3 regions of the Ensifer sp. EB106-05-01-XG146 genome follow, and region 2 is predicted to be linked to each of the others. Evidence: riboswitches for the same ligand, from Rfam matches in the RefSeq annotation. Region 2 holds a riboswitch; each other region holds the start of a gene.
What was found. A riboswitch is a leader RNA that binds a small molecule or an ion and turns the genes downstream of it on or off. The one in region 2 is predicted to bind cobalamin.
Positions count from the first base shown of each region.

Region 1: it holds a riboswitch for cobalamin, as region 2 does, so the genes downstream of both, bluB (5,6-dimethylbenzimidazole synthase) here and metE (5-methyltetrahydropteroyltriglutamate--homocysteine S-methyltransferase) in region 2, are expected to answer to the same signal.
Region 3: it holds a riboswitch for cobalamin, as region 2 does, so the genes downstream of both, AC3WVQ_RS02605 (aromatic ring-hydroxylating oxygenase subunit alpha) here and metE (5-methyltetrahydropteroyltriglutamate--homocysteine S-methyltransferase) in region 2, are expected to answer to the same signal.

Region 1 covers NZ_JBYTDX010000001.1:1,706,289-1,709,557, reverse strand. The annotation lists gene AC3WVQ_RS08405 (phytanoyl-CoA dioxygenase family protein) at 1-502, shown strand, start outside; gene AC3WVQ_RS08400 (SDR family oxidoreductase) at 591-1,403, shown strand; cobalamin riboswitch at 1,500-1,711, shown strand; gene bluB (5,6-dimethylbenzimidazole synthase) at 1,758-2,453, shown strand; gene AC3WVQ_RS08390 (DUF2865 domain-containing protein) at 2,466-3,269, opposite strand, start outside.
Region 2 covers NZ_JBYTDX010000002.1:1,595,092-1,598,360, forward strand. The annotation lists gene AC3WVQ_RS27370 (LysR substrate-binding domain-containing protein) at 56-982, opposite strand; gene AC3WVQ_RS27375 (hypothetical protein) at 1,046-1,426, shown strand; cobalamin riboswitch at 1,445-1,663, shown strand; gene metE (5-methyltetrahydropteroyltriglutamate--homocysteine S-methyltransferase) at 1,764-3,269, shown strand, end outside.
Region 3 covers NZ_JBYTDX010000001.1:559,456-562,724, forward strand. The annotation lists gene AC3WVQ_RS02595 (L-threonylcarbamoyladenylate synthase) at 1-576, opposite strand, end outside; gene AC3WVQ_RS02600 (DUF6656 family protein) at 654-1,253, opposite strand; cobalamin riboswitch at 1,571-1,771, shown strand; gene AC3WVQ_RS02605 (aromatic ring-hydroxylating oxygenase subunit alpha) at 1,876-3,120, shown strand; gene AC3WVQ_RS02610 (FAD-binding oxidoreductase) at 3,122-3,269, shown strand, end outside.

The DNA.
Region 1 (3,269 bases), on a different contig from region 2:
GCTGTTCTTGCCCTATAGCCAAACCTATGTGCCGGGCTATCTGGCGCTCAACCGGCCGGAATTCCGCGCCTATTTCGACGCACACCACGTGCAGCTTCCCCTTGAAAAGGGCGACGTTGTCTTCTTCAACCCGGCGCTCTTCCATGCCGCCGGCACCAACCACTCCCGGGATATCCGCCGCGTGGCCAACCTGCTGCAGGTGTCTTCGGCCTTCGGTCGCGCAATGGAAACCGTTGACCGACTGACCATGAGCGCGACGCTCTATCCGGCCTTGCGGGCCTTGCTGGCGGGCGGGACGCTGACGCAGGCGGAAGCGGCCAACGCGATCTCCTCCTGTGCCGAGGGCTATTCGTTCCCCACCAATCTCGACCGGGATCCGCCACTCGGCGGGTTGGCGCCGAAGACGCAGGCGCAGTTGATGCGCGAGGCTCTCACTGCGGGGACGGGCGAACAAGAGTTTCTCTCGGTGCTGGAGGCGCAGGCGAAGCGCAAGCTGAGCTGACGAGCGAGTTACAATTTGACAGGCTCCCGGTGTGTTTCAGCCGGGAGCCGCAGCCGTTTCAAACGATCATTTCCGAGGGAGGAATTCGATGAGTGGACAATTGCAAGGCAAGATCGCCATCGTCACCGGTGGTACGCAGGGACTGGGCGCGACGATTGCTGGCCTTTTCGCCGAGCGCGGCGCTGAAGGCATCGTCATCTGCGGCCGCAACGCCGCCAAGGGGCGGGCGAAGGCCGAGCAGATCGGCAAGGCAAGCGGCGCGAAAGTCGTCTATGTCGAGGCCGATCTGGAAAAAGTAGAGGACGCCCGCAAGGTGGTCGCCGCTTGCGACGCGGAATTCGGACGGGTCGATGCGCTGGTCAACGCCGCAGCTATCACCGACCGTGGCACGATCCTCGACACCACGCCCGAACTCTTCGACCGCATGTTCGCGACCAATGTGCGCGCGCCGTTCTTCCTGATGCAGGAGGCGGTGAAGATCATGCGGCGGGAGAAGACCGAGGGCACGATCGTCAACATCGGCTCGATGTCGGCGATGGCCGGCCAGCCGTTCATTGCCGCCTATTGTTCGTCGAAAGGCGCGCTCGAAACGCTGACCAAAAACACGGCCTATGCGCTTCTTCGCAACCGCATTCGCGTCAACGGGCTGAATATCGGCTGGATGGCGTCCGAAGGCGAAGACCGCATCCAGCGCGAGTTTCATGGCGCGGCTGCCGATTGGCTCGAAAAGGTGGCGGCCGACCAGCCTTTCGGTCGGCTCGTCGATCCGGCTGAAGTGGCGCGGGCCTGCGCCTATCTGTCGTCGGCCGAGTCCGGGCTGATAACCGGATCGGTGATTTGCTTCGATCAGTCGGTCTGGGGCGCCTATGACGACTCGCCGCATCCGGTCGCTCCGCTTTGAGGCGGAGGCAAACGACTAAGCTCGACAGTAGCCGGCGGAAAGTGGCGCGCCATGTCTCGACCGGGTTGGCGCGCTTGTCTTTCTCAAACGGCTGTGCACTTAGTGCCGTCGTCAGGTGCCCGCGAAAGCGGGAGAATCGGGAATCCGGTGTCATTCCGGAACGTGCCCAACGCTGTGACGGGGACGATCGCCTCTAAGAGAGCCTTGAGTTGATTCAAGGTTTTGCCACTGGATCTTCAATCGATCTGGGAAGGCGAGGTGATCGGTTGAACCGAAGTCAGAAGACCGGCCTGGCGAGATAGACCGAACCCCGCGTGGACGGCGGGAGGTTTTCGCATTGTTGGGGATCGAACGATGCTGACTGAACCGAAGGGCGGCCTTGCGGCTGCCGGCGCCTTTTCGCTGCCAGAGCGGGAGGCCGTCTACCGTGCCATCGAGACACGTCGCGACGTGCGCGATGAATTCCTGCCCGCGCCATTGCCGGATGATCTGATCGGGCGCCTGCTGGCCGCTGCGCACAGCGCCCCGTCCGTGGGCTTCATGCAGCCGTGGAACTTCGTGCTGGTGCGGGCGGAAGAAACGCGTGAGCGCGTCTGGCAGGCGTTTCGCCGCGCCAATGACGAGGCCGCGCTGATGTTCGAGGCGGAACAACAGGCCAAGTACCGTGCGCTGAAGCTGGAAGGCATCCGCAAGGCGCCGCTCAGCATCTGTGTCACCTGCGACCGCACGCGCGGCGGTGCCGTCGTACTCGGGCGCACCCACAATCCGCAGATGGACGTCTATTCCACCGTCTGCGCCGTGCAAAACCTCTGGCTTGCGGCGCGGGCCGAAGGGGTGGGCGTCGGCTGGGTGAGCATTTTCCACGAGGCCGAGATCAAGGCGATTCTCGGCATCCCAGATCATATCGAGATCGTTGCCTGGCTCTGCCTCGGCTATGTCGATCGCCTCTATCAGCAGCCGGAACTCGCCGTGAAGGGCTGGCGCCAGCGCCTGCCGCTCGACGAGCTGGTTTTCGAAGACGGATGGGGACGCAGCAAGGAGAAGGCGTAAGGCCTCGTCCGATCAATTCTGGACCGGCTGATAGGCCGGTCCCTTCGGATGCTTGAGGTCGATGGCGGTTTCTTCCTGCGGCAGGTAGGTCGGGCCGACGACGCGAACCTTGTTCTTCGACGGATCGTAAGGCCGCTCTTCGGCCGGCGCCTTGGCGGTATTGCTCGCCGCTTCCGGCTTCTTGGTCTCGATGACGATGATCGACGACTGGTCGTCACCGATCTTCGTTCCGTTTGCCTTCGGTGTGGTCGAGGCGGTCTGGGGTATCTGGCAGCCGCACTGGCCGGGTTTTCCGACGGCGCGGGTGCGATAGGCAAAGGCGTTGGGCATTTCGGTATAGGGACGGCCGGTCACGGCCGAGACCATCTTGTCGCTCTCTTCCGTGTTGAGGTCGTGAAAATAGAGCTCGGTCTCAGCCCCCGGGCAGCGCGCCCGACAGGCCTGCTCGTCGCGCGGGAAATCGGCCGGCGTCGCATCCGAAGAAACCGGGAAAAAGGCGCCGTCGCAGGTGCGCACGCACATGGTTCTGAGCGTGCCGCTATAGTAGCGCTCCTGCGGCGCGTAGCCGTCTTCGCCTCGGCCGAGCATCGGGCCGTAGGCGTCTTCCGGCGGCAGGTCGGCAACGATGTTGCGGTGGCTTTCCGGCACGTCCGGTTCCACGCTTGCGAACTCCTCGCGGTCGCCATAGCAACCGTTGATCTCCAGCGCGGCGAGGATGCGTCGCCGGCTGTCGTCGCTGCCGCCGGCGACGATCTGCTCGCGCTCGGACTTCAGCATGCGCAGATTGTCTTCCATCTCGGCGATCAGGCTGTTGAG
Region 2 (3,269 bases):
CCATGAAAGCGTCATCTTCAGAAGACCGACGGGCCGAGTAGGCCCCGTTGTGTCTCTACATTGCGCCGCGGTCGGTCCGACGCGACGCCGGACAGGATTGCTCCATCACGGTCGAAAGCATGGCGTTCGACGCATCGGCCTCGGCGACGACCCAGTCGCGAAAGGCCTGGATCTTCTTCTGCCGCCTGGTGCTTTGCGGATAGACGAGCCAATAGGCGCGGCCGTCGCGCACCACATGCTCGAACGGCCGGATGAGCCTGCCGCTCTTCAGTTCATCCATCAGGAAGGTCGAGACGGCAATCGCAATGCCGTGATCCGCAAGGATTGTGGCGACATCCATCGCCTGCACGTCGAAGATCAATTCGGTGCCATTGCTTGCCGGCGGCTCGACGCCGGTTTCGATCATCCACCGCCGCCACCAGCTGGCGTTGCCGAAACGCCGGACTCTCAGAACGTCCGCGGGCTCCTTGAGCTGGTACTTTTCCAGGAAGGATGGCGTGCAGACAGGCACGTAATCGAGCGGAAACAAGGGAAAGACATCGTTGCCCGGCCAGTCGCCGGCGCCGCTGCGCACCGCGAGATCGATGGCGTCACGTTTGAAATCGACCAACTCGGTCGACATGTGCACCCTGATGCTGATGTTGGGATGCGCGGTCTGAAACGACGCGAGGCGCTGACCGAGCCAGCTCGACACGACGGTTGGCAGCACCGAGATGTGCAGGTGATGTTCGGTCTTGTCGGCGATCTCCGAGAAAGCCGCCCCTAAGAGATCGATCGCTTCGGTCACCTTCGGCGCTAGCTGCCGCCCGGCGCCGGTCAATCGCACCTCGCGCGGAAGCCGAACGAACAGCGGCGCGCCGATGCGATCTTCCAACAGCCGGATCTGATAGCTGACGGCCGCCTGCGTCATGCCGAGCTCTTCGGCGGCGCGGGTGAAACTCAGGTGCCTGGCGGCGGCCTCAAAGGCGCGCACCGCACTCATGGGAGGAATCTTGCTCATGGAACTGAGATAAGCATTCTTTATGCCAGCATGCGAGAAATCGCTTTGCGCGAAACGGCAAAAACCCTCACTTTTTTTCGCGAACACACGCCCTTGAAAGAAGTGAGGATAGCAATGCTTAGCGCAGTGCGATCAACGATTTACCATGTCCTGAACTGGGCCGATAAGACCCTCAACCCTCCGGTTGCCATCGACACGTTCAACGAGTTCCAACTCCGGGATATCGGCCTGACGCGAGATCAAGAGCATATCCGCGCGCGCGTTGGCGACGCGGCGGATCCGTGGCAGTGGCCGGAGGAGGACGCTTCGACCAAACCGCAACCGTCCCGTGAGCGGAAAGCAATGGAAAGACCTCGTCCTGCCATTGTCTCGCCGCGGGCGGCGGCGGGAGAGAATAAAGACATAAGCATTTCTTTATGCGATTGACGAAAAGCTCGGGACAGGGCATTGTCGCCCCATCGTGGTTCTTCGCCCGCCTTTGGAGGGACGGAGCTAAGAGGGAATTCGGTGCGGCGCCAGACAAGCGCCCATGCCGGAGCTGCCCCCGCAACTGTAAGCGGAGAGCGGCCGTTCGAAGATGTCACTGAGGGAGACGCCTCGGGAAGACGGAACGGTCCGCGACGACCCGCAAGCCAGGAGACCTGCCGCGATGAACAACGTCCACGGGCGGGGTGTCCGATGAGGCGCGTTGAGGACGCGGGATCGCTCTCGCGCCGCGGCTGCGTCGCATTCAAGCCTTGCCCATAACCTTCGGGGTAAGGAAATGACCATCAAGACTGCCAATCTCGGTTTCCCGCGCATCGGCCGCCGTCGCGAATTGAAATTCGCGCTCGAACGCTATTGGGCCGGAAAGGCCAGCCGCGGCGAACTTCTCGATACCGGAGCCAAGCTCCGCGCTGAAAACTGGGCCGCGCAGAAAACGCGCGGCATCGACATCATCCCCTCCAACGACTTCTCCTTCTACGACCACGTGCTCGATGCCGCCGTGCTTGTCGGCGCAATCCCGCCGGCCTATGGCCGGACGGGCGGCCCGGTCGATCTCGACACCTATTTTGCCATGGCGCGCGGCTCGGCCGGAACGCCCTGCGCCGCCGGCTGCACCCATTCGGGAAGCAGCAGCGGCACTCCCGCGCTCGAAATGACAAAGTGGTTCGACACCAACTATCACTACATGGTGCCCGAGTTCGACAGGGATCAGCGCTTCGAGCTCACCCACAATCGGCCGCTGGAAGCCTTCCAGGAAGCTCAAGCCCTCGGCTATCGCACACGCCCGGTGCTCATCGGCCCGGTGACACTGCTGAAGCTCGGCAAATCGAAGGGCGGCGACTTCGATCCGGTCGATCTGATCGAACGGCTCCTGCCCGTTTACGTGAGGGTCCTGGCGGAGCTTGCTGACGCCGGCGCCGATTGGGTACAGATCGACGAGCCTTGCCTGGCGCTCGATCTCGCGGACAAGGTTCGTCGCGCCCTCGACCTCGCCTATCGCACGTTCGACACCGACGTGCCCGGACTCAAGATCATGCTGGCGACCTATTTCGGCTCGATCGGCGACAACACGGCAACGGCGTTGGCGCTGCCGGTCGATGGACTGCATGTCGATCTCGTGCGCGCGCCGCAGCAGATCGACACGCTCATCCAATCGGCTCCGGCGGACCGGGTCCTATCGCTCGGGGTCATCGACGGCCGCAACATCTGGCGGACCGATCTGGCCAGCCTGTTCCGCCGGCTGCAGCCTCTGACTTCGGCCCACGGCCGCGACCGCATCGAGCTCGCACCTTCATGCTCACTCCTGCACGTGCCGATCGATCTCGAGCTGGAGCGTGCGCTTGATCCGGAACTTTCCTCCTGGCTCGCCTTCGGTACGCAGAAACTCGACGAACTCAGCCTGCTTGCCAGCGCCTTCGAGCCGGGGCTTGCCATTTCCGAGCACGTTTTCGCCGCCTCGATCGCGTCCGCCCAGGCGAGGCTCACCTCACTCAGGATCCATGATCCTCTGGTCGCCGGGCGCTTGAAAGCGCTGACGGATGCGGACAGCGAGCGGCAGTCCCCGTTCGCGGGCCGCCGGGCACTGCAGGCGAAGAAGCTGTCATTGCCGCTCTTCCCGACAACGACGATCGGATCCTTCCCACAGACATCGGAGGTTCGGCAGGCCCGTTCACTGCATGCGAAAGGCGAACTCAGCTATGTCGACTACACCGCCTATCTTCGCCGAGAGACCGAAGTGGCGGTGCGCTGGCAGGAAGAGGTCGGCATCGACGTACTCGTTCAC
Region 3 (3,269 bases), on a different contig from region 2:
CAACCGGATCTCGTCGCCGTCGACCTTGATGATCGTCGACTCAAGGCCGATTTGGGCCTGGCCGGCGTCGAGGATCAGCTTCAGTTTGTCGCCGAGATCGGCTTCCACATGGACCGCACTGGTCGGGCTGATTTTGCCCGACGTATTGGCACTGGGCGCGGCCAGTGGTCGCCCGAAGTGAGCGATTACCCGGCGCGAGAAACCGTCGGGCATGCGGATGCCGAGCGTGTCGAGGCCGGCGGACGCCAGCGCATGAACCGTGCTGTCGGCGCGCTGCCGAAGGATCAGCGTCAGCGGGCCGGGCCAGAAGGCTTCGGCCAGCTGCCTCGAAATCGGATCGAAATGCACATGGGCTTCGGCCATCGCCATGTCGGAAACATGCGAGATCAGCGGATTGAAGCGCGGGCGCCCCTTCATCTCGTAGATGCGACTGATCGCATCGGGATTGGTAGCGTCGGCGGCAAGGCCGTAGACCGTCTCGGTCGGAATGGCGACCGGCTCGCCTTCGGCAAGAACGGCGCAGGCGCGCGCGATCGCGCGGTCCGGTTCTCTATCCGTGTCGATGATCTCAGCCATGCCGTTTCCTTTCCGACGCTTCCTTAACGGACGCACCGGAAAAACAGAACGATTTTCTTTGAAGGAACCGGTTCGGCTCAGAGGCTGCGAATGATGCGACGCAACGCGTCATCCTTGGCGCCAAGCATCAGTACGTTTTTCAGCGCGACCTTGGGATCATCTGTGCGAAACAGCAGCCCGTTGTCACGAAAGTTGCGGTTGATGACCATTTGCCCGGCTTGGGCGCCCGGTTCGATGGCGACGGCGAAGTACATGCGTGAATAGCCGGGCTGGATACTCTCGAAAAAATGCGTCTCGTCGCCCAGGTTGCAGAAGAAGTTGGCGAAGTAGAAGGACCAGGTGATGTCCTTGGAGGGAGTAACCGGCGTACGCGCCGCCGTCACGTGACAGTAGCCGAGATGCGGCCGGCCGACGAGCGTGCGGTGGAAGATCATCTTCGGGAACTGGATCGAGTTGTGGAACCCGTTGATCCGCTTATGGGTCGTGTCGCCGGCGGTGCTGAGCTTCTTGCCCGTCCTGTCTGCGACTTCCTCATAGCTCAAATACCGGCGTTCGCTCGGCAACCATTGCCTGCGGTTGATCCGGCCCGTGCGCAGGAATTCGGTATGAACCGCCACCTTCGGCGGGATTGTCGGCAGCTTCTCGGCTGTCGCGTCGTAGTATCTCAACTTTGCCATGATCGTCAGCGCGCCATCTGCCTGCCTGCAGGACCTCTCTCGTCCGCCGGCTAGGCTAGCGGCTCATGGTTAATGAATGATTTCGTCCTGGCTGCATCATTAGCGTTCTCTATCTGACGCGATGTCGCAAACGGGCGAAGCCCTCCCGCATCTGCGCCGACCGCGCCGCAAAAGTCGGCAATTGCCCAAGATGTGATCTATCTATATGTTTGCAATGTAAAAATTCTAAGACGGTGGCCTTTTGTGGCGGTTTTTTCCGTGTCGTCATTCTGGAATTGGATGTCGCTATCGGGCAGCTGCCAAGGTGACTTCCGCGATTACATATCCTTACTCAAGGTGCCGTCTTCGAAGGGAAGATGGAGAATTGGGAAGCCGGTCAAATCCCGGCGCTGCCCCCGCAACGGTGGTGGAGCGAAAACCTCGGCAAAGGCCACTGGACGGTTCGTCCGGGAAGGCGCCGGGCAGGTCCGAAAGGACGGCTCCTGAGCCCGGAAACCAGCCTTGACGGACATAACCGTAACGGGTTGCGGCGGGCAGCCGGATCGGAGCCTCAAACGCATGGGCGTGCGCCCGTGCGGGTTCCTGTCCTGCCTCTCCGAAACATGGCGCATGAGGACAGGACATGGACACCAGAAACGATATGCTTCGAAAGCTGAAGGGCAGGCAGGACGGCTACAGCCTCGACCGGGCCTTTTACATCGATCCCGACTACTACAGGCAGGATCTGGAAAACATCTGGTACAAGGATTGGCTGTTTATCGGCCATGACTGCGAGATCCCGCGGGCCGGCAATTACTTCACCGTCCAGGTCGGCGACTACCCCGTTGTCATCACCCGCGACCGCCAGGGCGCCATCCGGGCGCTGCACAATTCCTGCCGCCACCGCGGCTCGCGCGTCTGCACGCAGGCGAAAGGCTCGTCGGCAAAGCTTGTCTGTCCCTATCACCAGTGGACCTACGAACTCGACGGCTCGCTGCTCTTTGCCCGGCAGATGGGAGAGGATTTCGACAAGGCCGCCCACAGTCTGAAGCCGATCCATTGCGAAACGGTCGGCGGCTACATCTTCATCAACCTGTCGGAAAAGCCGATGGATTTCACGACGTTCCGCGACATGGCCTTGCCCTATCTTGCGCCGCATCGGCTCGGCGAAACCAAGGTCGCGTTCGAAAGCACCATCATCGAGAAGGGCAACTGGAAGCTCGTCTGGGAAAACAACCGCGAATGCTACCATTGCGCCGCCAATCATCCGGAACTCTGCCGCACCTATCCTGAGGCGCCGACGGCGACCGGGGTGCAGGGCGCCAAGGATGATCCTGTGATCGCCGAACATTGGGCGAAGTGCGAGGCCGAGGGCCTGCCGAGCGAATTTAAGATGTCGCCGACCGGTCAGTTCCGCGCCGCCCGCATGCCGCTTGTCGACAATGCCGAAAGCTACACCATGTCGGGCGCCCGCGCCGTCAGGCGGGCCCTGTCCGCCGACGTCTCCCAGAGCCAGATCGGCACGCTCTTGATGTTCCACTATCCCACCACCTGGAACCATGTGCTCGCCGACCACGCCATCACCTTCCGGGTGCTGCCGCTCGGGCCCGAACTGACTCAGGTGACGACGAAGTGGCTCGTCAACAAGGATGCGGTCGAAGGCGTCGACTACAATCTAGATGAACTGACGCATGTCTGGACCGAGACCAACGACCAGGACCGTCAGATCGTCGAGGAAAATGCCTTCGGCATCCGCTCACCGGCCTATGAGCCCGGTCCCTATTCGCCCGAGCACGAGGGTGGCGTGATGCAGTTCGTCGAGTGGTACTGCAAGTTCATGGAGCAGCGCCTTGCCGGCGACGCGGCTCCGCTTTCAAGGGTCGCCTGACATGCAGATGGCCTCTTCGTTTCACCATTTCGACGCGCTCCACGTCTGGATCGACCGGCAGCAGATGCTCGAATGCACATCGGCGGTCGTCGAGACCGCCGATGTCATGACCTTCACCTTCCGGGCCGAAAAGCCCGCCTGGTTTCGCT